Regions from separate parts of the Priestia sp. LL-8 genome, predicted to be linked through region 2. Evidence: riboswitches for the same ligand, from Rfam matches in the RefSeq annotation. Region 2 holds a riboswitch; the other holds the start of a gene.
The links. A riboswitch is a leader RNA that binds a small molecule or an ion and turns the genes downstream of it on or off. The one in region 2 is predicted to bind glycine.
Positions count from the first base shown of each region.

Region 1: linked by a shared signal. The riboswitch ahead of U9R83_RS01995 (amino acid permease) and the one ahead of gcvT (glycine cleavage system aminomethyltransferase GcvT) in region 2 are both predicted to bind glycine.

Region 1 covers NZ_JAZAQH010000001.1:372,459-387,611, forward strand. The annotation lists gene yfkAB (radical SAM/CxCxxxxC motif protein YfkAB) at 1-1,015, opposite strand, end outside; gene U9R83_RS01975 (SE1561 family protein) at 1,219-1,404, shown strand; gene U9R83_RS01980 (fumarate hydratase) at 1,575-3,116, shown strand; gene pdaA (delta-lactam-biosynthetic de-N-acetylase) at 3,211-4,020, shown strand; gene rlmD (23S rRNA (uracil(1939)-C(5))-methyltransferase RlmD) at 4,183-5,568, shown strand; glycine riboswitch at 5,821-5,901, shown strand; gene U9R83_RS01995 (amino acid permease) at 6,060-7,403, shown strand; gene U9R83_RS02000 (PAS domain-containing sensor histidine kinase) at 7,684-9,825, shown strand; gene U9R83_RS02005 (YfhE family protein) at 10,249-10,365, opposite strand; gene U9R83_RS02010 (GNAT family N-acetyltransferase) at 10,466-11,026, opposite strand; gene U9R83_RS02015 (amidohydrolase) at 11,282-12,409, opposite strand; gene U9R83_RS02020 (TIGR01777 family oxidoreductase) at 12,470-13,372, opposite strand; gene recX (recombination regulator RecX) at 13,470-14,279, shown strand; gene U9R83_RS02030 (hypothetical protein) at 14,415-14,549, shown strand; gene U9R83_RS02035 (SDR family NAD(P)-dependent oxidoreductase) at 14,621-15,153, opposite strand, start outside.
Region 2 covers NZ_JAZAQH010000001.1:4,273,286-4,288,438, forward strand. The annotation lists gene U9R83_RS22320 (DUF1385 domain-containing protein) at 1-370, shown strand, start outside; gene U9R83_RS22325 (SA1362 family protein) at 419-817, shown strand; gene U9R83_RS22330 (patatin-like phospholipase family protein) at 848-1,729, opposite strand; gene mntR (transcriptional regulator MntR) at 1,832-2,263, opposite strand; partial or broken gene U9R83_RS22340 (hypothetical protein) at 2,547-3,668, opposite strand; partial or broken gene U9R83_RS22345 (ribonucleoside-diphosphate reductase) at 3,951-4,604, opposite strand; partial or broken gene U9R83_RS22350 (ribonucleotide reductase N-terminal alpha domain-containing protein) at 4,983-5,771, opposite strand; gene U9R83_RS22355 (lipoate--protein ligase family protein) at 6,084-6,917, opposite strand; gene U9R83_RS22360 (rhodanese-like domain-containing protein) at 7,148-7,531, shown strand; gene gcvPB (aminomethyl-transferring glycine dehydrogenase subunit GcvPB) at 7,576-9,054, opposite strand; gene gcvPA (aminomethyl-transferring glycine dehydrogenase subunit GcvPA) at 9,047-10,393, opposite strand; gene gcvT (glycine cleavage system aminomethyltransferase GcvT) at 10,414-11,514, opposite strand; glycine riboswitch at 11,727-11,819, opposite strand; gene U9R83_RS22380 (DEAD/DEAH box helicase) at 12,000-13,673, shown strand; gene U9R83_RS22385 (YqhG family protein) at 13,660-14,484, shown strand; gene U9R83_RS22390 (YqzE family protein) at 14,508-14,693, opposite strand; gene comGG (competence type IV pilus minor pilin ComGG) at 14,737-15,111, opposite strand; gene comGF (competence type IV pilus minor pilin ComGF) at 15,101-15,153, opposite strand, start outside.

The DNA.
Region 1 (15,153 bases), 3.9 Mb from region 2:
AGCTAAGTTCTTTTGAAATCGTACTTTGTTGCCACGTATCAAAAGCGTCTGTAAGCTTTGTATCTTGAATGTTGCCAAGAGGAGGCGTATCACCAAAATCCGTTACGATAATATCTCCGTCAAAAATATTTACATTTAGGCGAGAGCGCCCGTCTGGATCGTTTCGAACAGTTACATTTTTACTGCTATACAAGCGTTGTAAAAGCGCTAAGTCTTCCTCATTATTACTGCATGCATAAAAAGGTAACGTGCCGAATAGCATCCACACATTTTCATCTCGAATATCAAGAAGGTGACGAATTGCTTGGCGCATTTCAGGAAGAGATAATGTTTCTAATGTGCTGGCAAAGTCACTTGGATACATAGGGTGTACTTCGTGACGCTGACAAAGCATTTCATCCACAATTTGACGATGAATCTTTTCCATATGAGGAAGCGTACGTTTATTTAACATCGTTTCAGCTGATACCGTTACACCAGCTTTTACAAGCGCACGGCTGTTTTCAATCATTCGGTCGAAATATTTGGCGCGCTGCTCATAAGTAGGCTTTCGATCCATCATTGCAAAGCCAGCTTCCACAAAATCGTCCATCGTTCCCCAGTTGTGAGAAATATGTAAAACATCTAAATAAGGAATGATTTGTTCGTAACGAGCAAGATCTAATGTTAAATTTGAATTCATCTGTGTACGGACACCACGTTCATGTGCATACTTTAATAAAGGCACCACATAATTTTTCACAGAAGATAGGGACATCATAGGCTCTCCGCCCGTAATGCTTAACGCCCGAAGAGTTGGAATTTCATCGAGACGTTTTAAAATTAAATCAAGCGGCAGTGCGTTTGGATCTTTTGGCTGCAGTGTATATCCAACCGCGCAGTGCTCACATCGCATATTACAAAGCGTTGTTGTTGTAAATTCAACGTTTGTGAGCGTCGGTTTGCCGTATTGTTTCATATCTAAATACGCTTCCCACGGATCGAACTCCGGGGTAATTCGTTGTAAAGTGGCCATAAAAAAACTCCTTTTATTTTTCCGTAAAGTGAAATGATTATGAAAGCATCTCACCGTCCATCCTGCTAGACTAAATTATACGTCTCATTCAAAACGGACACCAGTGACTATTATGGATTTTATTGCTTTTAGTTGTCAAATATGAAAGTATTCGTTAGGATATAAAGAAATACGAATGAAAAGCTATATCAGGAGGGTTTAAAATGGGAAACGCCGTTCGAGATAAAGATTCACAAGTACGTTATTTAAAAGATCGTTTGAATATGTTTGTACACGTATTAGACTCCATGGAGCCTGAAAATACAGACCTAGAAGACATTGACCGTTTAATTACGATGATTGATGACCTAGAAGCAAAATGTGAGCAATTTAAAAAAGATAAAGAATAAAGAAAGAACGAGAGAAAAAGCGCTAGAAAAACTAGCGCTTTTTTGCTTGAAGTGGAAATCCTCCTATAAAGGTCTTTCGAAACAATTTTTGAAGGAGTATAATAAATTTTGAAAGTTGTACGACAGATAGATAAATACATACATTATCGGGATATGGGAGGAATTAAGTGATGATTGAAGCTTTAAAACAAAGCATGTACGATTTAATTGTTGAAACATCTACAAAATTGCCAAAAGACGTTCGACGTGCTATCGCAAAGGCAAAAGCGCGTGAAAATGCAGGAACGCGTGCAGCAATGTCTTTAGCGACCATTACCAATAATATTAAGATGGCGGACGATAACTTATCGCCAATTTGTCAAGATACAGGTATGCCGACATTTAAAATTAAAACCCCTGTAGGAGTGAATCAGCTTCAAATTAAAGAAGCAATTTATTGGGCAATTGAAGAAGCAACAAAGCACGGAAAGCTTCGCCCTAACTCTGTAGATTCGTTAACTGGAGAAAACAGCGGTAATAATTTAGGCGGCGGCACGCCGGTTATTAAGTTTGAACAGTGGGAAAATGACTATATTGATGCGCGTCTTATTTTAAAAGGCGGCGGCTGTGAAAACAAAAACATTCAGTATAGCCTCCCTTGTGAAGTAGAAGGTTTAGGCAGAGCTGGTCGTGATTTGGACGGCATTCGTAAATGTGTCATGCATTCTGTATATCAAGCGCAAGGCCAAGGCTGTAGCGCCGGCGTCATTGGTGTTGGAATCGGTGGCGACCGTACAACAGGCTATGAATTAGCAAAAGAGCAGCTGTTCCGAAACTTAGATGACGAAAATCCAAATGCTCAGCTGAAAGAATTAGAAGAGTATGTAATGGAAAATGCCAATAAGTTAGGAATCGGTACAATGGGCTTCGGCGGAGAAACGACATTACTTGGCTGTAAAGTCGGCGTAATCAATCGTATTCCTGCTAGCTTCTATGTTTCAGTTGCGTATAACTGCTGGGCTTACCGCCGTTTAGGCGTTAAAATCAATGCTGATACAGGAAGCGTTCAAGAGTGGCTGTATCAAGAAGGCGAAGAAGTAGATTTTAATAAAAATGCAGGTGCAGAAGAGAAACAAAATTCGGATGAAACAAAAGAAGTTGTATTACAAGCACCTATTACAGAAGAGCAAATTCGTGAATTAAAAGTTGGCGACGTGGTGCGCATCAACGGTATGATTTATACAGGACGCGACGCTATTCATAAACATTTAACAGATCACGATGCGCCAATTGATTTAAATGGACAAATCATTTATCACTGTGGCCCAGTTATGTTAAAAGATGAAGATGAAAAATGGCACGTAACCGCTGCAGGACCAACAACAAGTATTCGTGAAGAACCTTATCAAGGGGATATTATGAAGAAATTTGGTATCCGCGCGGTTATTGGTAAAGGCGGTATGGGTCCTAAAACGCTTGCTGCTCTTCAAGAGCACGGCGGTGTATACTTAAATGCTATCGGCGGAGCTGCACAGTACTATGCTGATTGTATCAAGAGCGTAGAAGGCGTTGATTTGATGCAGTTCGGTATTCCTGAAGCAATGTGGCATTTAAAAGTAGAAGGTTTTACAGCTGTAGTGACGATGGATTCACACGGAAACAGCTTGCATGCAGACGTAGACAAATCTTCGTTTGAAAAGCTTGAGCAATTTAAAGAACCTGTATTTAAATAAACATACGTCCGGAGCGTATGGTAAAAAGTAACGTTCATGAACGAGAAAATAGAGTGGATACTAAGCGTAAAATGACTTCCGAAAGGAGCTTCTTATGCGCCGGTTCACCTTTTTTCTCGTTTTTTTATTTGTGATGTCAACAGGCATAGCATCTGTTGAAGCACAAATGTATCCAAACACTCCGATCAGCTGGGGATTTCAAAAAAGTAAAAATCACAAGCCCGCATCCGCAGGTACAGCTTATGAACAAATTCTTGCTAAGTATGATGCTTTTTACCTCGGAGACACAAATAAAAAAAATATTTATTTAACATTTGACAACGGTTATGAAAATGGTTATACACCGCAGGTATTAGACGTGCTCAAAAAAAGAAAGGTTCCTGCCACATTTTTTGTAACAGGACACTATTTAAAAGAAGAGCCTAAGCTAATTAAGCGAATGGTAAAAGAAGGGCATATTGTCGGCAATCATTCATGGCATCACCCTGACTTAACTCAAGTGGATGATGCACGTTTTAAAGAGGAATTGCAAAAAGTAAAAGATGAATACAAGAATATTACGGGTCGTGATGAAATGAAGTATCTTCGCTCACCTAGAGGTGTATTTAGTGAACGAACGCTAGCTCTTTCAAAGCAAGAAGGCTATACGAATGTATTTTGGTCACTTGCATTCGTTGATTGGAAAGTGAATGAACAAAAAGGCTGGCGCTACTCGTACGACAATATGATGGCTCAAATACATCCAGGTGCGATTATGCTTTTGCATACCGTTTCAAAAGATAACGCGGATGCGTTAGATCAAGCAATTGTAGATTTAAAAAAGCAGGGCTATACGTTTAAAAGCATTGATGATTTAATGAACGAACGCAAACAAATGAAGAAAAGTCCTTCTAAAACGAAATAACGATAAAAACCGATGGGAATGTTTCTCCTGTCGGTTTTTTGCTGTTGAAGTGTTATAATATGCGTTGATGTCTTTTTTAAAGCGATACGGTCTAATAGGTTTTAAGCAGTTAAGGACCGTTAATAACTATATAAAGAATTTAAACTAATCGGAGTTGGTCTCATGAATAAACCAAAAACTGAAATGAAAGTTCAAAAAGGACAAACGTTTCCGTTGACTATAAAAAGACTCGGTATTAATGGAGAAGGCGTGGGCTATTTTAAGCGCCAAGTCGTCTTTGTGCCGGGAGCATTACCAAATGAAGAAGTGGTGGTAGAAGCAACAAACGTTCAGCGCAATTTTGCGGAAGGGAAAATCAAGCGAATTCGCAAAAAATCTCCTCATCGCGTAGAAGCACCCTGTCCGATTTACGAACAGTGCGGAGGCTGTCAGCTTCAGCACTTATCCTATGAAGGTCAGCTAGAATCAAAGCGCGATATCGTTCTGCAAGCGTTCGAACGTCACAGTGCCTTAAAAAAAGTAGACGAAAAAACACGCCAAACCATTGGAATGGAAGATCCGTGGCGCTATCGCAATAAATCTCAGTTTCAAGTAGGTGTGGACAAACAAAAAGTCATTGCTGGTTTGTACGGACTGAATTCTCACCGCTTGATTGATATTGAAAACTGTCCGATTCAGCATAAAGCTACAAATCACGTGACAAAAGAAATAAAACGAATTTTACAAGACCTTCAAATCCCTATCTACAATGAGCGTAAACGTCGTGGGATTGTACGTACCATCGTATCTCGAGTAGGATTTGAAACGGGTGAAGTGCAAATTGTCTTAATCACGGCTAAAAAAGAAATTCCGAAAAAAGAGCTGCTGATTAAAGAAATTCAGCGCCGCCTGCCGGAAGTGAAATCGCTCGTACAAAACGTAAACGGTCAAAAAACATCGCTTATTTTTGGAGACGAAACGTTTACGCTATCTGGAAAATCGGTGATTCAAGAAACGTTAGGAGACATTTCATTCGAACTTTCAGCGCGTGCATTTTTCCAGCTGAATCCTCTTCAAACGGTGAAGCTATACGACGAAGTAAAAAAAGCAGCTGCGCTAACGGGCAGTGAAAAAATCGTAGATGCTTACTGCGGAGTAGGGACAATTGGCTTATGGCTTGCTAAAGATGCCAAAGAAATTCGCGGAATGGACACGATTGAAGAATCCATTGTAGACGCGCGAAAAAATGCCAAAGATCATGGATTTGAACATGCCACGTATGTGACGGGTCCAGCTGAAAAGTGGATGCCGCAGTGGGTGAAAGAAGGATGGAAGCCAGACGTAGTCGTCGTTGACCCGCCGCGAACAGGCTGTGATGACAAGCTTCTAAAAACGATTTTACAAGTAAAGCCAAAGAAAGTGGTTTACGTATCTTGTAATCCATCCACATTAGCGAAAGATGTGCAGCAGCTGTCGAAGGCTTATCATGTGGATTACATTCAGCCTGTGGATATGTTCCCTCATACGGCGCACGTGGAGAATGTAGTGAGTTTGACGTTAAAGAAATGAATAGAAAAAGAGTAAAAGAGCAGATTTGATTCTGCTCTTTTTTCTTTGTAATAAGGAGGTCTTTATCACAAGTAAAGGAACAAGGTTTTTATGTAGTATCATATTTCAAATAAGGAAAATAAATGAAACTAATTTCTCCTATTGACAAAGCATCCAACTGGTATTAGAATAAACAACTATTCGACAGTCATTCTATTGATTGAAAAATTTAATACGTAGAAAGCTATGATTGCTATGGATCACACTATAGCAGGAGCAGCTTCTGGAGAGATCGCGATAGTTTCGCGACGCCGAAGGGTTCACAATCTCAGGCAAAAGGACAGAAGAGTACCGGATATTTATTTGGCATGTTACTAATTGGTAGCATGTACCATAATATTTGTTATTCTTATGACCATGAGATTGGAGCGCATCCAATCTCTTTTTTTATTGGACTTTATTTGTAGTCCGCACGATTGCATCAAAGGTTTTATTGTTAGGAGGAATTAGAGTTGGAACAACGAGAATTAAAGAGGGATTTATCCAATCGTCATGTTCAGCTAATCGCGATTGGAGGAACCATTGGGACGGGATTATTTTTAGGTTCTGGTAAAGCAATACAGCTTGCAGGTCCCTCTATCATCTTTGCTTATTTAATTGTGGGTATTGCGCTTTTCTTTGTGATGAGAGCGCTAGGAGAACTACTGCTGTCTAAGGCAGGTTATCAATCGTTAACAGACATTGCTGAGGAATATCTTGGACCGTGGGCTTCATTCGTAACGGGATGGACGTACTGGTTTTGCTGGATCATGACAGCTATGGCTGACGTGATTGCCGTTGGCGTATATGTGAAATATTGGTTCGATATCCCTCAGTGGGTTCCTGCACTTATTTGTGTGATTATTTTATTAGGGCTTAACTTATTAACCGTAAAATTATTTGGAGAATTAGAGTTTTGGTTTGCTTTAATAAAGGTTATTACGATTCTTGCGTTAATTATTATTGGCGTTATTTTACTGGTAATGGGATTTAAAACGGATGCAGGATCGGTTACGGTTCAAAATCTTTGGAATCATGGAGGACTGTTTCCAAACGGGGTTTCCGGTTTCTTACTTTCATTCCAAATGGTTATTTTCGCATACGTCGGGGTTGAATTGGTAGGGGTATCGGCAGCGGAAACATCAAATCCCCAAAAAAATATTCCATCGGCCATTAATAAAATTCCGCTGCGAATCTTATTTTTCTATGTTGGAGCGCTTATCGTCCTTTTATTTATTAACCCGTGGATGGAATTGAATGCAGCAGAAAGCCCATTTGTTAAAACCTTTAGTTTAGTCGGAATTCCGCTTGCTGCTGGAATTATTAATTTTGTTGTATTAACTTCAGCCGCTTCTGCTTGTAATAGCGGAATGTTTTCAACAAGCCGTATCTTATATAATTTAAGTAAAAATGACCAAGGGCCATCTACGTTTGCAAAACTGAACAAAAACCACGTACCAAGCAACGGATTGTTTGTATCTACGCTGGTTATCTCGGCGGGAGCTTTGTTAAGCAAACTGATACCAGATCAAGCTTTTGGCATCGTAACAACCATTAGCGCTATTTGTTTTATTTGGGTGTGGAGTATCATTTTGATTTGCCATCTAAGATATAAAAAAACGCGTCCGCAGCTGCATGCAGCATCAACATTCAAAGCACCGTTAACACCATTTATAAACTATGTTGTGCTAGCGTTGTTTGCAGTGATTCTTATTATTATGCTGTTTTCTGATGCGACGCGCCCAGCCTTATTGTTGACACCCGTTTGGTTTATTCTCTTATTTGGTTTTTACGGGGCTAGAAGGAAAAAGAAATAGTAAATTGGTGACCTCATCATTTCGTGATGGGGTCTTTTTATTGGAGGATAAATAATTGATTTCTACTGCATGAAGAAAATGCAGGAAGCAAAGTTTATATAAGAACCCTAAAAAAAGTTTTAACAGAAAATACAGTGAAAAAGCTCATAGTTTTCTGATAGTAATGTAGAACCAAATGCTTTTCTTCTATGTCTAAAGATGGAATTCTATCATTTACATGGAAAAGTTTTCATTTTGCAGTACAATGGAGGTAGACTTCATTAGATTAAGGTGAACAAACATGAAATGGTTTAAATCTCATACGTTTTGGAAAATCTTCACGATTAATGTGCTTCTTATTTGTACCGTACTGACGCTAATGTTTATAGTTTCAAGAGTGATGCTTCCTAATATTTCTCAAGATCAATATCGACAGGTAACTGATAAAACCGTCAAGAGAATGAAAGAGCAAATCAACGTCGTTATTAAAGATATTTGGAGCTTGGGAGACGAGGTACAGCAAGATCCTATTTTTTTATCGGATGATGAACAAGAGATAGACAAAGAACTGCAGAAAATAGTTAATATTTCACCGTATATCGATAGCGGAACCATTTTTAATACAAAAGGGTATGTGGAGCATTATTACCCAGATGATTTAAAGAGTATGAAGCACGTGAACTTAAGTAAAAGAAAATATTTTCAAGAAGCACTGCGAACTAAAAAAATATATTTAAGCGATGTCGTTTCAGCAGACACAAAGCATTACATTGTGGTGATGGCGATTCCTATTTTGGATGAGCAGCAAAATGTAAAAAAAGTTATAAATTTAGCGCTGCGCATTGAAGAAAATAAAAGCTTTCAATCCATTTTTCAAACGTTCGATATAGGAGAGAACGGCTATACATTTATTGTAGACCGCAATGGTAGAATTATTTCACACCCGGAGAAACAGAGAATCGGTGAAAATGCCAGGAAAAATGAAATCGTCCAGGAAACGATGAATCATAAATCAGGATATCAGCGCGTTGTGAACACCGAAGGTAAGTACTTTTTTGCGTCATTTGAATATATTCCTGTTTTGGATTGGGGAATTGTCGCTGAATTACCCGTTGAAGAAATTTATAGGCCTTATGAAACGTTTGAAAAAACGCTTTGGACCGTTTCAGCTATTACGATTTTACTGCTTTCTTTTTTTACTGCGCTATATGCAAGGCAAATTGTGAATCCTATTCGTAAACTATATGAATTGGCGGGACAAGTAGCGCGAGGGAATTTTAATCAAAAAATTCCGGAACGAGAAATTGACCGTGGCGAAATCGGTACTTTATCTAAACAGTTTAATGAAATGATTAGCTATATACGCCATTCTAAAGCAAATTTACAGCAAAAAGAAAATCAGCTGCAGGAACAAAAAACGTTTTTAAGACAAGTCATTGATATTAATCCAAGCTATATTTATGCCATTAATCAAAAAAGGGAGTTCATTCTTGTTAATGAATCTTTTGCGATGCTGCTAGGTGAAAAATCTGATGACTTGATTGGACAATCAATTGATAAATATCAGTTCAACCTTCAATCAGATCTTTTATATAAAGGGGCGTTTTCAAACTGTACCCAAAAAGGGATGGTATTAGAAGAACAGTTTAAAGATTCAAAAGGAAACAGGCGCTGGGTCGAAACAGCAAAACTTCCTATTATGAATGAAAAACAGGAAGTAATTCAAATGCTGTGCGTATCGACAGATATTACGGAGCGTAAAAAAGCAGAAGAGAAGCTTAGAACTTCTGAGAAGCTGGCCGTTGTAGGAGAACTTGCAGCTGGAATTGCCCACGAGATCAAAAATCCTTTGACTTCTTTAAAAGGTTTTGTTCACTTATTAAAAGAACAAAATCCCAAAGATGCTTTGTATATAGATATTATGGAAACTGAATTAGAACGAATGAATGGAATCGTAGAAGAATTTTTGATGTTAGGAAAACCTCAGGTTATGAATGTTGAACCCTTGAATATGCAAGCGCTTGTTCAAGAAGTGTGCTCGCTTCTTGAACCTGAAGCAGTAGAAAAAAAGGTAGCTTTCATATTTGAAAGGGACGACCAGTTACCACAGGTATATGGAGATAAAAATCAGTTAAAACAAGTAATTATTAATATTATTAAAAACTCTATCGAAGCAATGCCTGAAGGAGGGAGTATTCATATTACTATTAAAGCAAAAGAAAACCACCTTTGGCTGCAGCTTGCTGATGAAGGGCAAGGTATTCCTCCTGAACGGTTAGCGAAGATAGGCGAGCCTTTTTATAGTACAAAAGAAAAAGGTACAGGTTTAGGGCTGATGGTCAGCTATCGGATTATTAAAGCTCACCATGCGAAGATGACATTTTCTAGTCAGTTAAATCAAGGAACAAGTGTGGATATATTGTTTCCAATAATAAAAAAGTAGGGGAAGTTCCCCTACTTTTTATTATTATACTTATAATACATCAAAAGCTTTCATGCTACTAAAACAAACGAAAGTGCTAAAGAAGATATCCACAGGTTAACAAGAAGTTAACTGCTGAATTGTATAGGATATTCACAACTTTATCCACATTATTCACATTTTTTCAGAAAATTTACATAAAAATTACCCACTGTCATTTCAAGTTATGAAAGCGGTAATATACATATCTGATAAAGTTATACACATTATCCACATAATTGTGGGTAAACTTTGTGGATATAGTAAAGTATTAAAAAATCGTAAATCATACGCATAAAATCTTCGCGTTATTATCTTTACATAATATAAAACGTCCTTCCGATACACAGTTTACAGAAAGGACGTTGGGATGATCAAGCGTTGGATAGAGATGTTTTGCCTCACTTATTTTTTCGTGTAGCCGCCTGCACGGTCTGCTTTTTTAAACTCGCGGCCGTAATAGATTTCTTGAGCGCTACTTAACGTATTTTTTGCGTTTTCTTTTCGTTTTTTTTCAGACATAAAAAAACCTCCAATTAACGTTTTTCGATCATACTACTTATTTTTTCCAGAATCTCTCGTTTTTAATCATAAAAAAGCTCTCCGTGTAACGGAGAGACTCTTACGCTTCTTTAAGCTGGTGATCTTCTTGAACGTCTTGTTCGTGACGCAGGTAGTATAATGTATACAAGTCTTTTGGAATTTCGTATAAATCATATACGTCTTCATGTTGATTAATTTCATCGTATAAAGCTTTGTGTGTTTCATTCGCAAGTACTGCATAAGGCAGTTTTTCGGCAGCCTTAATAGACCTGATATTGATTTTACGAATTCGCATAAAAATTCGCTCTATATTTAACTCAAAGAACAGTTCATTAAAGAACGCTTCTTTTGCAATTTGATTATATCCTTTTCCATGAAATGGTTTGCCAAGCCAAGTGCCTAAAAAACCGGCTTGATCCTGTACATCAAATAAATTAATGGTGCCGATAGGGTTACCCCATTCGTCTAAAATCGTGCGAGAAATAATCTCTCCATGATCTTCTGCTTCCATCGTTTGTTTAGTCACAAATAAAAATTCTTCATAGGAATGGGCTTTATGACGAACAAAAGGGAAGACATCAGGATGTACCATGAGTTCGTATAGAGATTGACAGTCATTTAGGTCACGTTTTTTTAACATAACTTTTCCCTCCTGATCGAGGGTATATACAGACTCCAATCAAGTCCCCACCCTCGAAATTTTTTAATAATTAAAAAAATTTCGGGGTGGGAATCGAACCCACTAGAACCAGTTACCTGGTGGCGCACCATTTGCCTTCCCATTACAAGTCAACAAACATAAAAAGTCAACGTGTGATGTTTATGCTTTTGTGAAATTCACATGCTTCTAAACGTATCATACTAAAAAAAATAAAAAAAGAAAATAGGTAAAATGTTAATTTTTTTTAAATAATATTTTACCATCTATCATGGTGAAAATAGGCTTTGCTAGGTAGTGAAAGGGATGATGGCTCCATAGCACTAAATCAGCGTCTTTTCCTGCTTCGATACTGCCGATTCGATGATCAATACGGAGATTCCGAGCAGCAGTAATCGTGATGCCTTCTAATGCTTTTTGCTCTTCGAGTCCTTCACGTACGGCAATGGATGCGCAAATATTTAGATACTGAATAGGCGTATAAGGATGGTCCGTTGTAATGGAAACTTCTACTCCTTCATTGCAAAGAGCTTGATAAGTTTTCCACGTTTTATTCTTAAGTTCAACCTTTGAGCGGCGTGTTAAAGTTGGACCTACGCTCACTTTTAAATTTCTTCCACCCAGCTCTTTGGCAATTAAATGGCCTTCTGTACAGTGCTCAATACGAACGTCTAAATGAAATTCATCTGCTAAGCGAAGAGCTGATAGAATATCATCGGCCCTATGAGCATGAATTCGAACTGGAATCTCTCTATTCAGTGCTTGAGTGAGAGGTTTGATGCGCAAATCATCTTTGTTGTCACTGCTTTTTGCTTGATAAAAGGCTTCTCGTAGCATCCCCATAATGCCCATTCGCGTAATCGATTCTTTATTGCCGTGGCTGTGAATTCGTTTTGGATTTTCTCCTAGCGCAATCTTAAGTCCAGCTGTCTCTTGAATTAACATTTGAGAAATGCTTGTTCCAGCTGTTTTAATAACGGAAGTTGTGCCACCAATCACATTTGCACTTCCTGGCATAATGTGTACAGACGTAATACCCGCTTCAATGGCATCTTTAAACCCAGGATCTAAAGGATGTACACTGTCAAAAGCTCGGATATGTGGAGTCATAGGTTCAATGGTTTCGTTAGCATCATTCCCGGCCCAGCCGGTTCCTTCATCATATAATCCTAGATGTGTATGAACATCAATAAATCCAGGGAATAAATAACGCTGTTTGCAGTCAATGACTTCTACTCGAAGAGGTGGCTGCAAGTTTGGCCCAATTAAAACAATTTTTCCATCTTGAATGAGCACATCACTATTATAAATAGGTTTTGACGTAATAGGATAGAGCGTTGCATTTTTCAAGAGAATGGTTTTCATAAAGTTACTCCTATCTATCGGCAGCTTAGTCACCTGTTTTAGGGAAATAACAGAAAATAACTAGAGTAAATCTCGCAATGCATCTTCTAATACAGTATATGTAAAAATGTAATTCTGTTGAATCAATTTTTCAGGTAAAACGCGCTGTCCCTTTAAAATAATCATACTCATTTCTCCCATCAGCAGCTGAAGGCCAAAGCTAGGTACGGGCATCCAATGAGGACGATTCAACACTTTTCCAATCGTCTTTCCAAACTCTTTCATTTGAACGGGATTTGGGGCAGTTACATTAACAGGTCCCTCTATTTGTTCGGTATGGATACAATAATCGATGATCTTCACGACGTCTTGAAGATGTACCCAAGACATCCACTGTTCTCCGGAACCGACTGTTCCTCCTGCAAATAATTTATAAGGAAGGGCCGTAGAAGGAAGTGCTCCGCCACCTTTCCCTAATATAACGCCGAATCTTGTTAAGACAGTACGAATATTGAGTTCCATCGCTTTTAGGGCCTCATTTTCCCACTTTTTTACCGTTTCAGCTAAAAAGTCTGTGCCGATGGATGGAGAAGCTTCTGTGAACGTTTCTTTCGTTGATGTCCCGTAATAACCAACGGCGCTTGCATTTACGTAAAGTGACGGTTTTTCGGGCAAGGCAGCCATAATACGAAGGATTTCTTGAGTAGAAGAAAGGCGGCTTTCCACGATGGCTTTTTTGCGCTCGTCCGTCCAGCGGCCGCTGTTAAGTGAAACGCCAGCTAAATTGATAAAAACGTCTGCTCCTTCTACATGCTCTTCAGGTTGGCTGTTTTCTTGCATCCACTCTACATATTTAAGTTTCGGATCTCTTGCAGCTTTATCTGCATTGCGTGTTAAAATATATACATAATGTTTTTGTGTTAAAAAATGTTTTGTTAAAGCTTTACCTACGAATCCAGTTCCTCCAGCAATAACAATTTTCATACGAACTTCCTCCTTTATTGAGATAAATAAAAATGTGTATGATACGTTTGGCGGTTCTTCAGCCATCAATTTAATAAGAAATATGAGGTGAAGGTTAATGCCTGTTGTCACAAAGATCACAACGCAAAAGAATAGCGGTGAACGTTATAATGTGTATTTAGATTACGGTAAAGGTGAAGAGTTTGGCTTTGGTGTTGACGAAAATGTCCTCATCAAATATGACTTAAAAAAAGGTCGTGAGCTTGATGAATTTGAATTAACGGAAATTCAGTATGCAGATGACGAGAAAAAAGCTTATAATTTAGCGATCATTTACTTATCTTATCGAATGCGCTCTGAAAAAGAGGTACATGATTATTTAAAGAAAAAAGAAATTAACTCTACTATTATTCAACAAGTTATTCAGAAACTAGTCAGCCACCGTTATTTAAATGATGAAGAGTTTGCCAAAGCATTTGTGTTAACTCAGATGAACACGACATCAAAAGGACCAAATGTGATTCAAAGAGAATTAAAAGAAAAGGGGATTTCTGATTCCATTATTACCCTTAGTTTATGTGAATACCCTGAAGAACAGCAAATTCAAACTGCTGTAAAATTAATTGAAAAGTTAAAAGGGAAATACAAGAAATTATCTCAAGTGATGATGAAACAAAAAATGGAACAAGCATTGGCAGTGAAGGGCTATTCGTTTTCTGTTATTCAAGAAGCATTTCAGCTAACGGATACAGAAAAAGAAAGTGATGAGGTTTGGGAAGCTCTGCAATATCAAGGAATGAAAGCTCATCGTCGTTTTTCAAAGTATGAAGGCTGGGAATATCAGCAAAAAATGAAGCAGGCTCTTTATAGAAAAGGATTTTCCATTGAACAAATTCAATCATTTCTAGATTCTATTGAAGAGGAATAGAGCGGGGAAAAAAGTATGTTAGTTGAAGGAAGATCCGAACGATGAATCGAGATTCTTGATAGAGAATCCAACTCGTTCGGATTTTTTTATTGTGATGTTTAACATAAGCTTCAAGTATTTAGTTGCTTTCAGCGGTTGATTGGAGGGCAAGACAGAGACTCCTGCGGGAAAAGCGGAACAGGTGAGACCCCGCAGGAGCGTAAGCAACGAGGAGGCTCACCGGCCGCCCGCGGAAAGCGAAGTCTTGCACGCAAATCAACCGCCGTATAACAAGAGATTCTTATAAGATCATTTATACAATTTGTTTATCTTTAGATGGATGTAGTTATGTTTCAATCTTTTTAAAACAAAATATCTTCTGAGTCATTCTGCTGTTTATAAATAATCTCAGCGATTTCTGAAGCTGAGCGCAAGCGGCTTTTATCTTTAATATGGTTGTTGTGATCCCAAAAAGGAGTATTCATGCCTCCCATATACGCTGCAATCACATGAAGGTTGGTATCTTGGTACTCCACTTTTAAACTTTCTGTAAATCCCCTTACGCCAAATTTACTTGCCACATAGACGCTTTCATTGGCTTTCCCTCGAAGTCCTGCAGTTGAAATGATATTCATAACTTTAGGTTCAGGTCTCGTCAAGAGATGAGGCATAAGCGCTTGCGTTAAAAAAATAGTTCCTTTTACATTTGTATCGATGACTTCATCGATTGCTTGTTTTGTATAATCTGTCAAAGGACCAAAATGTCCAATGCCTGCGTTGTTGATAAGGATATCTACTGAATGCTGCATCAGCAGTTTTTCTACAGATTTTCCTACTTCTTCATACTGTGTAATATCTACAGACATCGTATATACGTTGTCTCCTAGCTCATGCT
Region 2 (15,153 bases):
TACGGTAGAAGCCGTTCAAGCACAATCTCGACTTCATTATCGCTGCGGAAGTAGCTTTATCCTCTTTACCGTAGTTGTAGGAATGTTTGTCTACCTACTAGTTCCAACGGATCCTCTTTGGTTACGAATTGTGGATCGCCTTGCATTAATTCCAGTTGTCCTTGGTTTATCATTTGAAGTGTTACAGTTAACCAATAAAGTTCGTCATGTCCCTCTTCTTCGCTTTTTAGGTTATCCCGGTTTATGGCTTCAGCTTTTAACAACCAAAGAACCAAAAGATGATCAAGTTGAAGTTGCGATTGCTTCATTTAAAGAACTTTTACGCGTTGAAAATGAACTCTCTTCTACCACTGACGAACAAGTTGTCTAATCCACACCGTTTTGCTTTCTTTTTTTACTATTTTAGGAGGTGAACAAAATGAGACGTCCATTCGTGAAACCACTTGTATATGGTCTAATCGGGTTAGGAGTCATTGGCTTTGCATTTACGTTGATTACAGATCCAGCTGTTTTATTACGTCAAGCAGGTTATATTTTTCTGTTTATCATTTTGTTTTACTTAGTTTATCGGTTTATTCTCCGCCCTTCTCAGACAAAAGGTCAAGATAGAGGCTATGTGCGCGCAGTAAAGCAATCGAAACTGCGTCAAAAAGAAAAAGAGCGAGGAAGCAACAAAGTTGATATGCATACGTACCGAAGCTCAAATAAGCGCCCGGTATCCAAATCAACGAAACCGCTAAAGAAAAAGAAAAACAACTCACACTTGACCGTCATCGAAGGTAAAAAAGGAAAAAAGAAAAATAGAGCATTCTTTTAAAAAAACAAGGAGAAAAGCCTCCTTGTTTTTTTAATAGCACCATTTTTTCAAAAATGCCCTTGTACGCTTTTTGCCAAACGCAATCAGCTCTTCCTTCCGCTCTTCTGTGAGGGTAAATTCTGTAGCAAAAACTTGATTAACAGGTAAAAAGATAATATTTTTTTCGTGACGTTTTGAAATATGTCTCGCATCGTGCGCATCTTTCATCGTCTCAAAAAGCGCACTGAATAAACCAACGGCATTCTTAATTTTATTCCTTTCTCTCTCTTCGTCCTTCGGGCTCAGCTTCACACCAATTACCGGTCGTTTCTTAAGACTTTTATCATCATCAAATAGAAAAATTGGAAAGTTGCTTAACACGCCCCCGTCAACTATTAAACTGCTTGGGGTAGATTTTAATTTAACCGGCTCAAAAAAATATGGAATGCTGCAGCTCATTCGAACGGCTCTTGCTACAGAAAAACGATTCGGGTCGATTTGATATTTAGGCAAATCATCTGGAAGAACAAGCATCGTACTATTGGTCAAATCTGAAGCAATGATACGCAGCGACTGATCAGGCAAATCAGCGAATGTACGAATTCCTCTGCTCCGCAATTTCTCAGCAATCCACTTTTCAAGCCTTTCTCCTTTATATAATCCCATTTTCCAATATAAAAACAGCCACTTTGTCAAGCTTGATGGTAAAAAAGACATTCTTTGATCTAAAAAAGACGATAACTCAATTTCATTCATCATTTCAACAATTTCTTCACTTGTATAACCGGCTGCTACAAATGCACAAATAATGGAACCCGCACTCGTTCCGGCTAACCGCCGAAAGATCAACCCTTTTTCTTCTAGAGCTTGTAACGCGCCAATCAGTGCAAGCCCTTTAATACCGCCACCTGAAAACACTCCGTCGACGTACACAGCCTCTCCTCCAAACTACCCACTCTACATTTGTAGTCGACTCAGCAACAAGTTATGATAAAAAGAAAAAAAGCAGTGACGCTATTGGCCGCTGCTTTTTTATTATAATTTTTGCTCTTCTTCATTTCGTTTTTGTACGTTGCGAAGATCTTGAATACGATTATGATTTTCTTCAAAGTATTGAACTAAATCCCCAATTCGATCAATGGAATTCCAGCTTAAATGATGTTCAATTCCTTCTACGTCATCATAAATATTTTTCTCATCCACGCCAATGATTCGCAATAGCTGCTCTAAAAGCTCGTGGCGATAAACAAGACGTTTTCCAATCTTCTGTCCCTTAGCTGTTAAAACAAGGCCTCGATATTTTTCATAAATTAAGTACTCATCTTTGTCTAGTTTTTGAACCATCTTTGTTACAGATGAGGGGTGAACCGCCAATGCATCAGCAATATCAGACACTCGAGCGTATCCTTTATCTTCAATTAGCATATATATTTGTTCAATATAATCTTCCATACTCGGTGTAGGCATGAAATCTCCCCCAATTAATATTATGTATTGCTAATAATAAATCATAAATGTCTGTTTCTTATAGTGATATCGTGTTCATGTTTGATAATCTATGTGAAAAAAACGTGTAAATAAAGCGATGTCATAAGATAAAACTGGATAAAAGACATTCAATTAAAATCATACTACAATGCTTATTCAAATACAAGAACCGTTCGTTCCCGCTTCTTATTTATGCCCCATTTTCATACATAATAAAAGCCGACTCACTTGAGTCAGCTTTTACTAGTATCATGATTAAAAATTAAAGGCCGCATTTCAGCTGTGCACCACAGTTTGTACATGTGTTGCATCCGCCCATTTCCTCTACCGTTCCTTGACGGCAAACCGGACAAGTATTGCCTACTTCAGAACCGATTGTTACATCAGTTGAACGAATTTCGTTAATTGTATCAACTAACACCACGTGCGGTTTTGTTTCTTCTTTTGGCGCTTCAATTTCTTCATCAAATGTATTTTCTTCTGCTTTTAGCGTTAAGACTTGTGCATCACGGCTTCCATCTACGTACACTGTACCGCCTTTTGCTCCGCCTTTATACAGACGCTCGTACACTTTTTGAACTTGCTCTACCGTGTAACCACGAGGAGCGTTTACTGTTTTACTAATTGAACTGTCAATCCAGCGCTGAATCACACATTGCACGTCCGCGTGAGCTTGTGGTGCAAGTTCCATAGCTGAAATGAACCATTCAGGAAGGTTGTTTGGATCTGCTTCTGGATGCTGATCTAAATACTCTTGAACGATATCAGCTTTTACTTCAATAAATTTACCTAAACGGCCGCTTCGGAAGTATGAGAATGAGAAATAAGGTTCAAGACCCGTTGATACCCCAACCATTGTTCCAGTACTGCCTGTTGGCGCTACTGTTAATAAATGAGAGTTTCGGATACCGTGCTCTTTAATGTTTTCACGAATATCTTCAGGCATTTTTTTCATGAAGCCTGTATTTGTGAATGCTTCACGTAAAGAAGCCGTTTCAGCATCTGTTTCGCCCACTAAGAACGGGAAGCTTCCTTTTTCTTTTCCAAGCTCTACAGACGCGCGGTAAGCCGTCGTGGCAATTGTTTCAAACACTTTATCTACTAACTGATTGCCTTTGTCAGAGCCGTATTCTGTTTCACAATAAATAAGAAGATCGTGAAGACCCATTACACCAAGACCAACGCGGCGTTCGCCAAGCGCTTGCTTTTGGTTCTCTTCTAAGAAATAAGGAGTTGCATCAATAACGTTATCTTGCATTCTAACGCCAGTTTCAACCGTTTGACGTAGCTTTTCAAAGTTAACTGTTTTTGTTTCTTTATCTGCCATTTGCGCTAAGTTAACAGCAGCTAAGTTACAAACAGAGAATGGTGCAAGTGGTTGTTCCAAATTTGTTATCGTAAAGGCTTTTTATCCTCTACCTCTTACGCTTCATATTTACGTAAGTTCAGCATACGTTTTCGTTACAATTATTCAGCCATTTCTTTCAAGTACTTTTTCGGAGCTTTAAAATTGTAACGTTGCGGCCTCTTGGAAGCATTATAGTCTGTTATACAGGATCAGCTTCTATGCGTTGCCCCTGACTAAACCTTTACGTTTAGCCTTCGGTTCAGATTCCCATCTCAGGGTTCCTGCTTTATTCCGCAATGTTTTACATGAGGCAAACTATTCACCACATGGATTCGTTGCAACAACGTGCTGACCATATGCTTGAGCATTTGTCATGTCATTAGCATTGTCAAAGAAGAAAATGCCTGGTTCAGCTGAGTACGTTGCACAAATATTAATTAAGTTCCATAGCTCTTTTGCACGAATAGTACGGTACGTACGAACTTTGTTTCCTTGTTTTGCCCACTCGCGCACATCGCCTACTTCGTGCCAGTTTTCATTGTAGTTAGCCATTTCTTCTTTTGAATAGCTTTCTACGTCTGGGAAGCGAAGTTCGTATTCACCGTCGTTTTCAACAGCATCCATAAAATCTTTTGTTAAGCATACAGAAATGTTTGCTCCTGTTAAAAACTCTGAGTTATGAACGCTGTACGTTCCGCCTGTTTGCAGCTTTTCTTCTGCATCTTTAATAATTTTTTCACTGAACCCACCAAGACCAGGAATTTGTTTATAGTTAATGATTCCTTGGTACATCGCTTCTTCAGACTCTGTTAGCGGCGTGAACTTCAATTTATCTTGAGCGTGCTTTTTAATCATTTCGTCATTTGTGTTTTCAATTAAGAAACGTAAAATGCGAGGGTTTTGCATTTTAGAAATAATAAACTCTACAATGTCAGGATGCCAGTCGGCAAGCATGATCATTTGGGCCCCCAATTTGTTACTCTTCGTTAAGAAGGGTACGGTCATTTCTGCCGTACTCTTACACTTTCATGTAAGATCAGACTATATCATCAAAGAAGAAAATCCCTTTGTCTCGTGCCCCATAGCGACGTTGCCGTTTGCTATGGTTTACTCCTTCCTTTGCTTCCATCATAACACCTAGTTTATTCACTAAAGTTTTATTGCATTAGAACTTTTAGGAAGTTTCAATAGTCGTTGAACCTTTATCTTCGTTTCCAAAGACACTTGGCTGCTGATTGCCCAATCTTTCCTCTTTTCTAACCATCACGCTCATCGTTGCCGATCACGTTGTGGTGAAGAAAGCTCTAAGGGTGTTCCAGCAATTCACGAGATTACGTCGCCGGTTTGTTAACGACGCGACCCACCTTGCTCAACAAGATGCGTCAGTTTAGCAATATCATCTAACCATGAAACCGAACCAGATGATTTGCCGTTTACACCGCGAGCCAGCGTGTTGCGCGGGCGAAGAGTTGAACCATTGGTTCCAACACCGCCTCCGCGGCTCATGATTTCCATTACTTGTTTGCGGTGTTCTGAAATACCTTCACGTGAATCTTTTACATAAGGCATTACGTAACAGTTAAAGTAAGTTACGTCCGTGTCAGCACCTGCACCGTAAAGAACGCGGCCAGCTGGTACAAAGTTTAGCTGAACAAGCTCTTGATAGAACTTTTCAAACCACTCTTTGCGCTTTTCTTCTGTTTTTTCCACAGAAGCTAAGCCTGTTGCATTACGTTTTGCAATTTGCTCATAGAAGACCTCTAGAGGTTTTTCAATGACATCTAAAGAACGAGTAATTAACCCATTTTCTGCTTCTTCAGGTGATAAAGCTCCTCTAAACTCATCTTCTACCTTGACAACAGCGGTTTTTTGCTCAAAATTAATGCTTTCCACATAGCCAAGTCCTCGTGCTGGAAATTTTGGGTCTTCCTTTACAGTTAGAACAACAAAATCTCCTTCTGATAACGTTAATTTTTCCGTATCTTTAAACGCATAGCGGTCTAACATTACCAATCTTGAAACACCTTTATGAGTTAACTTCATATCCGGTGTAATCGGATGTACTTGCGGAAAGCGTTCAATATCTGAATTGAGCTTTTCAACATTCATATTCACTTTTTGATTTAACAAAACAGTCATTCTCACAACTCCTTACCTATCGAACATCTATAAATTTATTAACTCTATTTCCTTTTAAAGGAAATAGAGTTTTTCAATCAACTATCAATAACTTACCACACGGCTTGGACGAATTCAATATATAGTATTTGACACTTATCCAAACATCTACATATAGAAGGGTGTCAAGTGAAATATTTTTTTTTTCGTAAAAAAAGTGTTTGACTTTTCTTCCCTATGTATTCTATTAGCCAAGCATTGTTTCTAAAAATTCCAATAAAAAGTGCAACTTATAAGAAGTTGCACTTTTATCTATTTACCATCCGCATTCGTTTAGCGCTTAAAGTTCCATTCATCCGATCCGTACTTTGTGCGCGCTAGTTCTTCTACATATGCTTCCTCTTCTTCAGACAGTGTATACGGTTCTAAATCGATATCAAGAGCAGAAGCAAATCCTTTATAAAACGCTTCTTTTGCTTCTTCAATAGAGATTTTGCGGCCCGCAATTGCATTGATCGCTACCGCTTTAGAACGAAATGCGCGCTGCATTCTTTCTTTCACGCGGTCATTTGGGTAATTAAACACGCTGAATAATTTATCTTCATCAATCTCTAACAGGATAGAGCCGTGCTGGAGGATAACTCCTTTTTGTCTAGTTTGAGCACTTCCAGCAATTTTGCGGCCCTCTACAACTAGTTCATACCAAGAAGGAGCGTCAAAACATACAGATGAACGAGGGTTTTTTAAGCTATTTTTTTCTTCTTCTGAACGAGGAATAGCAAAATAAGCCTCGAGCCCTAACGAACGAAAACCTTCCAGTAAACCTTCTGAAATCACGCGATATGCTTCTGTAACTGTCTTAGGCATGTTAGGATACTCTTCAGATACGATGACGCTGTAAGTAAGCTCTTCGTCATGAAGCACGCCCCTGCCGCCCGTTGGACGTCTTACAAAGCCTAATCCTAATTCTTTTACTTTATCAAAGTTAATTTCTTTTTCAGCTTTTTGAAAATAACCGATCGACAGCGTTGGAGGGTTCCATCCGTAAAAACGAATCGTAGGTGGAATTTCCCCTTTACTATGCCATTCTAATAACGCTTCATCTAACGCCATATTGTAATAAGGCGAACGGTTGTTGGAATCAATAAATCTCCACTTTGCTTTCATATACCTCATCCTCAGCTATATGTAATATAAAAAATAAATCCGTTTTTTAGTCTACCAAAAGATTGAGCTAAGGAAAAGCAAAGAGCAACACAAAACTGTGAATTCAAATGTGGTAGTTTTTTCATTTTCGGGAAGAAATCCGCTAGATTCAAGGCAAAATCGCTTTACTTCTAATTTCATTCACTTATATAATAAGAGTATGGATTTTGTCGAAGAAAGGAAGAATCAGCATGTCAGCAATTACAGCAGTACTCATTTTACTTGGAGTAATCATCATATACTCTGTCGTTATGTTCTTTGTCCAACGTCGCATTATGAAAACGTTAACTGAAGAAGAATTCCGCAGCGGCTACCGCAAGGCACAGCTAGTTGATATTCGTGAACCGAATGAATTCGAAAACGGACATATTTTAGGCGCACGAAATATTCCTCTGTCACAGTTCCGTATGCGCATTAAAGAATTTCGTTCAGATCAGCCTGTCTACATCTATTGTCAAAGCGGAATGCGCACAGGACGCGCAGCACAAATGCTTCGTCGCCACGGTGTTAAAGAAATCTATGATTTAAAAGGCGGCTTCAAAATGTGGAACGGTAAAGTGAAAAAGAAAAAATAATGGTATGTATATAGAAAAACCTCGCCTTTGGGCGAGGTTTTTTGTTAGACGTTTTGAACAGCCTGTTCTTTCTGATAGCGAAGCACTGGCTTTCTAGCTGCCAGCGTTTCGTCAAGGCGCTTCACAACCGTTGTATGAGGAGCTTCCTGTACGACTTCAGGCGTTTCTTCTGCTTCTTTTGCAATTTGAATCATCGCATCGATAAACGCATCTAGCGTTTCTTTCGACTCTGTTTCCGTTGGTTCGATCATCATGCACTCTTCTACGATAAGCGGGAAGTAGATCGTCGGCGGATGATAGCCAAAATCAAGCAGTCGTTTCGCGATATCCAATGTGCGTACGCCAAGCTTTTTCTGACGTTTTCCTGATAAAACAAATTCGTGCTTACAGTGACGGTCAAACGGCAGCTCATAGTGCTCTGCTAAACGACGCATCATATAGTTGGCATTTAACACAGCATTTTCTGTTACGGCTTTTAAGCCGTCTGGCCCCATTGAACGAATATACGTATAAGCGCGAACGTTGATGCCGAAGTTTCCGTAAAACGGCTTTACGCGTCCAATTGACTGAGGACGGTTATAGTCAAAGTGATAGCCTTGTTCTGTTTTCACAAGCACTGGTTTAGGCAAATAAGGAATTAAATCTGCTTTTACCCCTACCGGACCAGAACCAGGACCGCCTCCTCCATGAGGGCCTGTAAACGTTTTATGAAGGTTTAAATGAACCACGTCAAACCCCATATCTCCAGGACGGGCTTTACTTAATACTGCGTTTAAATTTGCACCGTCATAATAAAGCTTTCCACCTGCTGCGTGAACAATTTCAGCCATTTCTAAAATATCTTCTTCAAATAACCCCAGCGTATTTGGATTTGTTAACATTAAAGCGGCTGTATCTTCTCCTACTACGCGGCGTAAATCCTCTAAGTCCACTAAACCATGTTCGTTTGATTTTACCGTTACCGTTTCAAATCCCGCAACTGTTGCCGAAGCCGGGTTCGTTCCGTGAGCTGAGTCTGGAACAATGACTTTTGTTCGCTGCGTCTCACCATTTGCTTCGTGATAGGCACGAATCATCATAAGCCCGGTCCACTCACCGTGAGCACCTGCTGCTGGCTGAAGCGTTACTTCATCCATTCCTGTGATTTCTGTTAAATGCTCTTGTAAATCATATAAAAGTTCGAGAGCACCTTGAACCGTTTGCTCATCTTGAAGCGGATGGATGTGCGCAAAACCAGCAATGCGTGCTGCTTGTTCGTTCACTTTTGGATTATATTTCATCGTACATGAACCAAGCGGATAAAATCCTGAATCCACTCCGTGATTTCGTTTTGAAAGCGCGGTGTAATGACGCATAATATCGAGTTCTGATACTTCAGGAAGCTCAGGCGCTTCGGTACGCACATACGCTTTTCCAAGCAGTTCTTCAGCATTAACTTTTGGCACATCTAACTCAGGCAATGAATAGCCGATTCGTCCTTCTTTACTGCTTTCAAAAATAAGTGATTGATTTTGATTAAGCATGAAGATCCCCCAATTCATTTACAAGTTGGTCAATTTCCTCTTTTGTACGGAGCTCTGTAAAAGCAAGCAGCATGTGATTTTCAAGCTCTTGGTTATCACGGCTAAGATCATAACCGCCAATTATTTTTGAAGCTAATAACTGACTGTTTGCTTCTGTTACCGAAACAGGAAGCTTCACGACTAATTCATTAAAAAACGGTCCTTCATATGCTACATTTACCCCTTTTGCCTTTAACGCTTCATATGCATAATGCGTTTTTGATAAGTTTTGCAGCGCCATTTCTTTTACACCTTGCTTGCCTAAAGCTGTCATTGCAACTGATGCCGCTAAAGCATTTAACGCTTGATTTGAACAAATGTTAGACGTCGCTTTATCGCGGCGTATATGCTGTTCACGAGCTTGAAGCGTTAAAACAAACCCTCGCTTACCGTTTTCATCCACCGTTTGCCCTACTAATCGCCCTGGAATTTTCCGCATAAGCTTAGACGTAGTTGCAAAGTATCCGCAGTGCGGGCCTCCAAATTGACTTGGAATACCAAATGGCTGTGCATCTCCAATGACAATATCAGCTCCGAATTCTCCAGGAGGCGTAAGTAAACCTAATGATAAAGGATTGCTTGAAACGACAAACATACATTTTTCTTGATGAGTCATTTCTTCAATTTCTTTTAACGGCTCGATTTGTCCGTAGAAATTTGGGTATTGGACAATAACAGCTGCCACGTCACTCCCCATCTCTTTTTCCAATGCAATCATATCTGTTACTCCGTCTGCTGCAGGGATTTCTACCACTTCAATGTATTGACCCTTCGCATACGTTTTTAACACATCTTTTGACTCAGGGTGAACAGCCGCAGAGACAAGTACTTTTTTCTTTTTTGTTTGACCCGCACTGAGCATAGCGGCTTCTGCTAAAGCAGTTCCTCCGTCATACATAGAAGAATTGGCCACGTCCATCCCCGTTAACTCACAAATCATTGTTTGGAATTCAAAGATGGCCTGAAGTTCTCCTTGAGAAATTTCTGGTTGATACGGAGTATAGGCCGTATAAAATTCCGAACGAGAAATAACATGATCAACAATAACCGGCATGTAATGATCATAAACTCCTGCTCCTAAAAAAGAAGCACAGTCTTTTAAATGAGCATTTTTAGCAGCCATATTATTTAATTCTTTTAACAGCTGAGGCTCTGAAGCCGCTTTTTTAATATTATATTCTCCTTGAAACCGAACGCGCTGCGGAATATCTGAAAATAAATCATCAACAGATGAAACACCAATTGCTGCTAACATTTGCTGCTGATCTTGTTCTGTCATTGGTAAATAGCGATGTAACATGTTAAATTCCTCCCCAAAGCTTACTTTGAACGTTTATAAAAAGGTGTTGAAACCACTTTTGCTTTTAAGCGTTTTTTTCGAACCTGCACTTCCACTTCTTGACCAAGCTCTGAATATTCTGCTGATAATAGCGCTAAACCGATATTTTTCTTTAGTGTAGGTGACTGTGTTCCTGTTGTCACAAATCCAATTTGTTCTTCACCTGCAAATACTTCGTAACCGTGTCGTGGTATACCTTTATCAATCATCTCAATTCCCACTAACTTACGGGACGCTCCGCTTTCACGCTGTTCTTTTAACACTTCTTTTCCAATAAAGCTGTCTTTGTTCGTTTTCACTGCAAATCCAATTCGAGCTTCAATGGGCGTAATATCTTTTGAAAGCTCTTGGCCATATAAAGCCAAAGTAGCTTCAAAACGAAGCGTATCGCGAGCTCCTAACCCGCAGGGCAACACACCTTCGTCACTGCCTGCTTCTAAAATAGCCGTCCACAGGTGAGAGGCGTCAGCTGAAGAACAATAAATTTCAAAGCCATCTTCTCCGGTATATCCAGTACGTGAAACGAGAGCTTTTACATTCGCTACTTCTACATCATCAGCAAATGTAAATGGCTTTAAGGAAGATAAATCTTCGTTCGTTAAAGTTTGTAAAACTTTTTCTGCTAAAGGACCTTGTAAAGCTAGCTGCGCAGTTTCATCAGATTGATTAACGAGCGTTACATCTCCTTGTTTGTGAGACACTAGCCACTCATAGTCTTTTTGAATATTAGCAGCGTTTACGACTAGCAAATACTCTTGATCTGCTTTTTTATAAATCAGCAAATCATCTACCGTGCCTCCGTCTTCATAACACATAGCTGTATACTGTGCTTTTCCATCTACAAGGGTAGAAACGTCATTTGTCATCGTGTGCTGAAGAAAAGCTAAGCTATCAGCTCCTGTTACAAGAATTTCTCCCATATGAGAGACATCAAAAAGACCTGCCTTTGTACGTACAGCTTCATGCTCTTCTTTAATAGAAGAAAATTGAACGGGAAGAGCCCATCCTCCAAAATCAATTGTTTTGGCACCATATTTTTGATAGGTATCATAAAGCGGCGTTTTGTGTAATTCTGTTGTCATATTTATGTCCTCCTCTTTTTCACGTGAAACTTTTCATAACGGGGAGTTTTCAAATAGTGTGGGGATCACTATGTATCCAAACAAAAAAGGACAGAAAACCCCCTACTGTATTTAGTAGGAAGTCTCTGTCCTTTTCACCTGAAAGTTTACCTATAAACGAATAGGTTTGCCTCGTGGGTGGTCTATAAACGCATAGACACTCTCCAGAGCTGCGTCAAACAAGAGTCTTTTTGCCTGAGAGATTCACAATTTTATTGCTTGCTCCTTCGGCGCTACATTCAAGTAGTCTCTCCCCGTGTCGTCATTCGCTTCTATAAAGTTGGTAAAGTTGGGCATACTACTGAAAGATGTATCTATCTTTATTCACACAATCATTTGTAAAGTGCTAATCTATTTTCTTTTTAAAATTTTCTAAATATATTTTTATCCTACCTGATTCTTATCATTTGTTCAATAAAAATTTTTTACAAAGGAGCATTTTTATCATGAAAGTGAAATTAAACATCGATGAAACATGGGAAGCAGCCTTCTCAACTAAATTGGAGCAAGACGGCCCTTGGTCAGCATGGGATTTGTATAAACTTGCCTATGAAATAGAAGACCAAACGCTTATCTCAGAATTTGAAGGACTACAAAGCCCAAAACATCTAGCCGATTTAACGCCGCTTCCTCATCAGCTCGAAGTAGCCAAACAAGTAGTTGAAACAATGAATGGGAAAGCCATTTTAGCAGATGAAGTAGGACTGGGGAAAACGATTGAAGCAGGGTTAATTTTGAAGGAATATATGATTCGCGGACTTGTTAAAAAAGTTCTCATTTTAGTTCCAGCTTCGCTTGTTTCACAGTGGGCCATGGAATTGAATCAAAAATTTTATATTCCCGCAGTCCCTCAAAGGAAATCATATGTGTGGGATCAGTGTGACATCGTTGTGTCTTCAATTGATACAGCAAAACGTTCTCCTCATCGAGAAATTGTGCTAGAACAAGACTACGACCTCATCATCATTGATGAAGCCCATAAACTTAAAAACAACAAAACAAAAAACTATGAATTTGTGCAAAGTCTAAAAAAGAAATTTTGTCTGTTGCTAACCGCAACACCGATTCAAAATCGAATTGAAGAAATTTTTAACTTAGTCTCTCTTTTAAAGCCTGGCCATCTCGGCAATAAAGACTATTTCGAAGAATTATTTTCCGCTAAAAAACGTTCTTTGCAAAACGATGAACACTTAAAAGAGCTTGTTAACAAAGTTATGATTCGAAACCGCCGCCACGATACGGGTATCGAATGGACGAAGCGAATTGTTCAAACCATTCCTGTTGAATTCTCGCCAAAAGAACGCGAGCTATACGATGCGATTACGTCTTTTAAAGGAAACGGACTGCACGCTTCAAGCGCTTTTTCAATTTTAACTCTGCAGCGAGAGGCCTGCAGCAGCCGTGAAGCGGTATATATGACATTAAAAAACATGCTGGAACGTCAGGAAGATCAAAACAGCGCATTAACGGAACATATGATTACTCCGTTAATGGAACTACTTCAGCAAGTACCGCAAAATGCAAAAGCAGAAAAAGTTCTAGAGCTCGTTCAAAAAATTGATGACAAAGTCATTATTTTCACTGAGTACAGAGCAACTCAACTGTATTTACAGTGGTATTTAAAACAGCATGGAATTACCTCTGTACCGTTTAGAGGCGGATTTAAGCGAGGTAAAAAAGACTGGATGAAGCAGCTTTTTGAAAGCCACGCGCAAGTATTTATTGCCACTGAAGCGGGCGGAGAAGGAATCAACCTTCAGTTTTGTCATCATATCATTAACTATGATCTACCGTGGAATCCAATGCGTCTAGAACAGCGAATTGGAAGGGTCCATCGTTTAGGTCAAAAACATGATGTTCACATTTACAATTTAGCCATTCAACATACGGTCGAAGAACATATTTTAAAATTGTTATACGAAAAAATAAACCTTTTTGAACGAGTTGTTGGAGAGTTAGATGATATTTTAACAAAGCTTGATTTAAAAAATATCGAAGAGCATATTCAGGATATTTTATTTCATTCACGGAGTGAAGGAGAAATAAAAATCAAAATGGAGAACTTGACGTCTATTATTCAATACGAAGACAGCGAGGAGGATCAGCATGCAGCAAACTGATATTCATCAATTTTTAAAGCGTTACTTTCTAGCTAATAATTGTTCTATTGTCACAGAAACACCATCTTATCTAACGGTTCAATTAACGATCGAACTTGACAAAGAGTTGATGAATCGTCCATTTTATTGGCATTATGTTGAAAAGACAGGCGGAGAAGCAAATCCTGCTTCACTCACTTTCATTACAGACCCAGCGTTTGAAGATGATTCTGTTCAAGGAGAACGAATTCATTTTGGCTCACCTAGGCTGCATCAAATTTTCGCTTCTACTCAAAAGCTAGGCGGATTTATTCACTTGTATGAACAAGTTTCATCAGCTCAGCCAACAAATCAGCCTTTACATCCTTGGCTTGCGTTAAATATTAAAGTCTCGTACAAATGTGATCGTAAAAAAGACGAGCTCTTGTCGCTTGGCATTAATTTAATCAATGGACAAATCATTGAATCATTTCATGAATTAATCATTAATCAAAATTTGTCATCTAAAATCTCGGACTATTGCTTTACTCTTTCACCTTTTATTAAACCGAAAAGTGCGATTGCGCGACTCACATCATATGTGACTGACTACGTTAAAACTCAACCGACTGAATGGGCAGAAAAAGCACAGGAAAGATGGTATGAAGACTTAGCGCTTCTTGATCATTTTTATGAAACAGCGGAAGAGCTCCCAGAAATATATGTGACAGAGAAAACAGCGCTTCAAGAGCTGTACGAACCGACTATCTTATTTAAGTTTATAAACGGTGGCTTATTTTACATATCGCCCGAAACGATGTCTCGTCAATTTAATAAAACACAAGCTGGTTAAAAAAAGATGAGCATATGATATGCTCATCTTTCTTTTTTCTTTCGGTACCACAGCATAAACGACAGCGGAATCATCCCAAACCATCTGTTTGCAAAAGGTGCTCGTTCTTCTTTTTTTTGAATCTTTTTCGTTTTCCTCTCTTCTTTTGGCTGATCCATATATTGTACAAATTGCTGAGTCATATATTTTACATAATCATTCGTTTTCATATAATCATCTCCTCAGCACTATTATATCCGGAGAGAAAGAGACTTAATCCGTCCACTTCACAATGTGCTGATCCTTTTTTTGAATATATGCCGTTTCCGTCAATGCTCTTCCTTGCAATGTTTGACATTTTATTTTTAAGATGATCATCTGCTCATCTTCACTTACTACTTCGTATGAAACCGTACCAGTTTCTAATACTAAAGATGCAGATGGAGATTTATTATGTTCTTTTATTTCTTTTTTTACATGTACAACCGCATTTTCTAAAAGATGCTGCAGACGATTTTTCTGCTCTACTTCTTGATAAAATGAACTTTTCGTCACAAAATAAGTGGTTTGCTGAGCTACTAACAGAAGAAAAAGCGCACAAAATGCCAAAACGACCGGGAGAATAAATCCTTGCTCATTATGTTTCATGAGCAAGCATCAAAAACGTCGTAATGGTTTCTTCTCTAACTT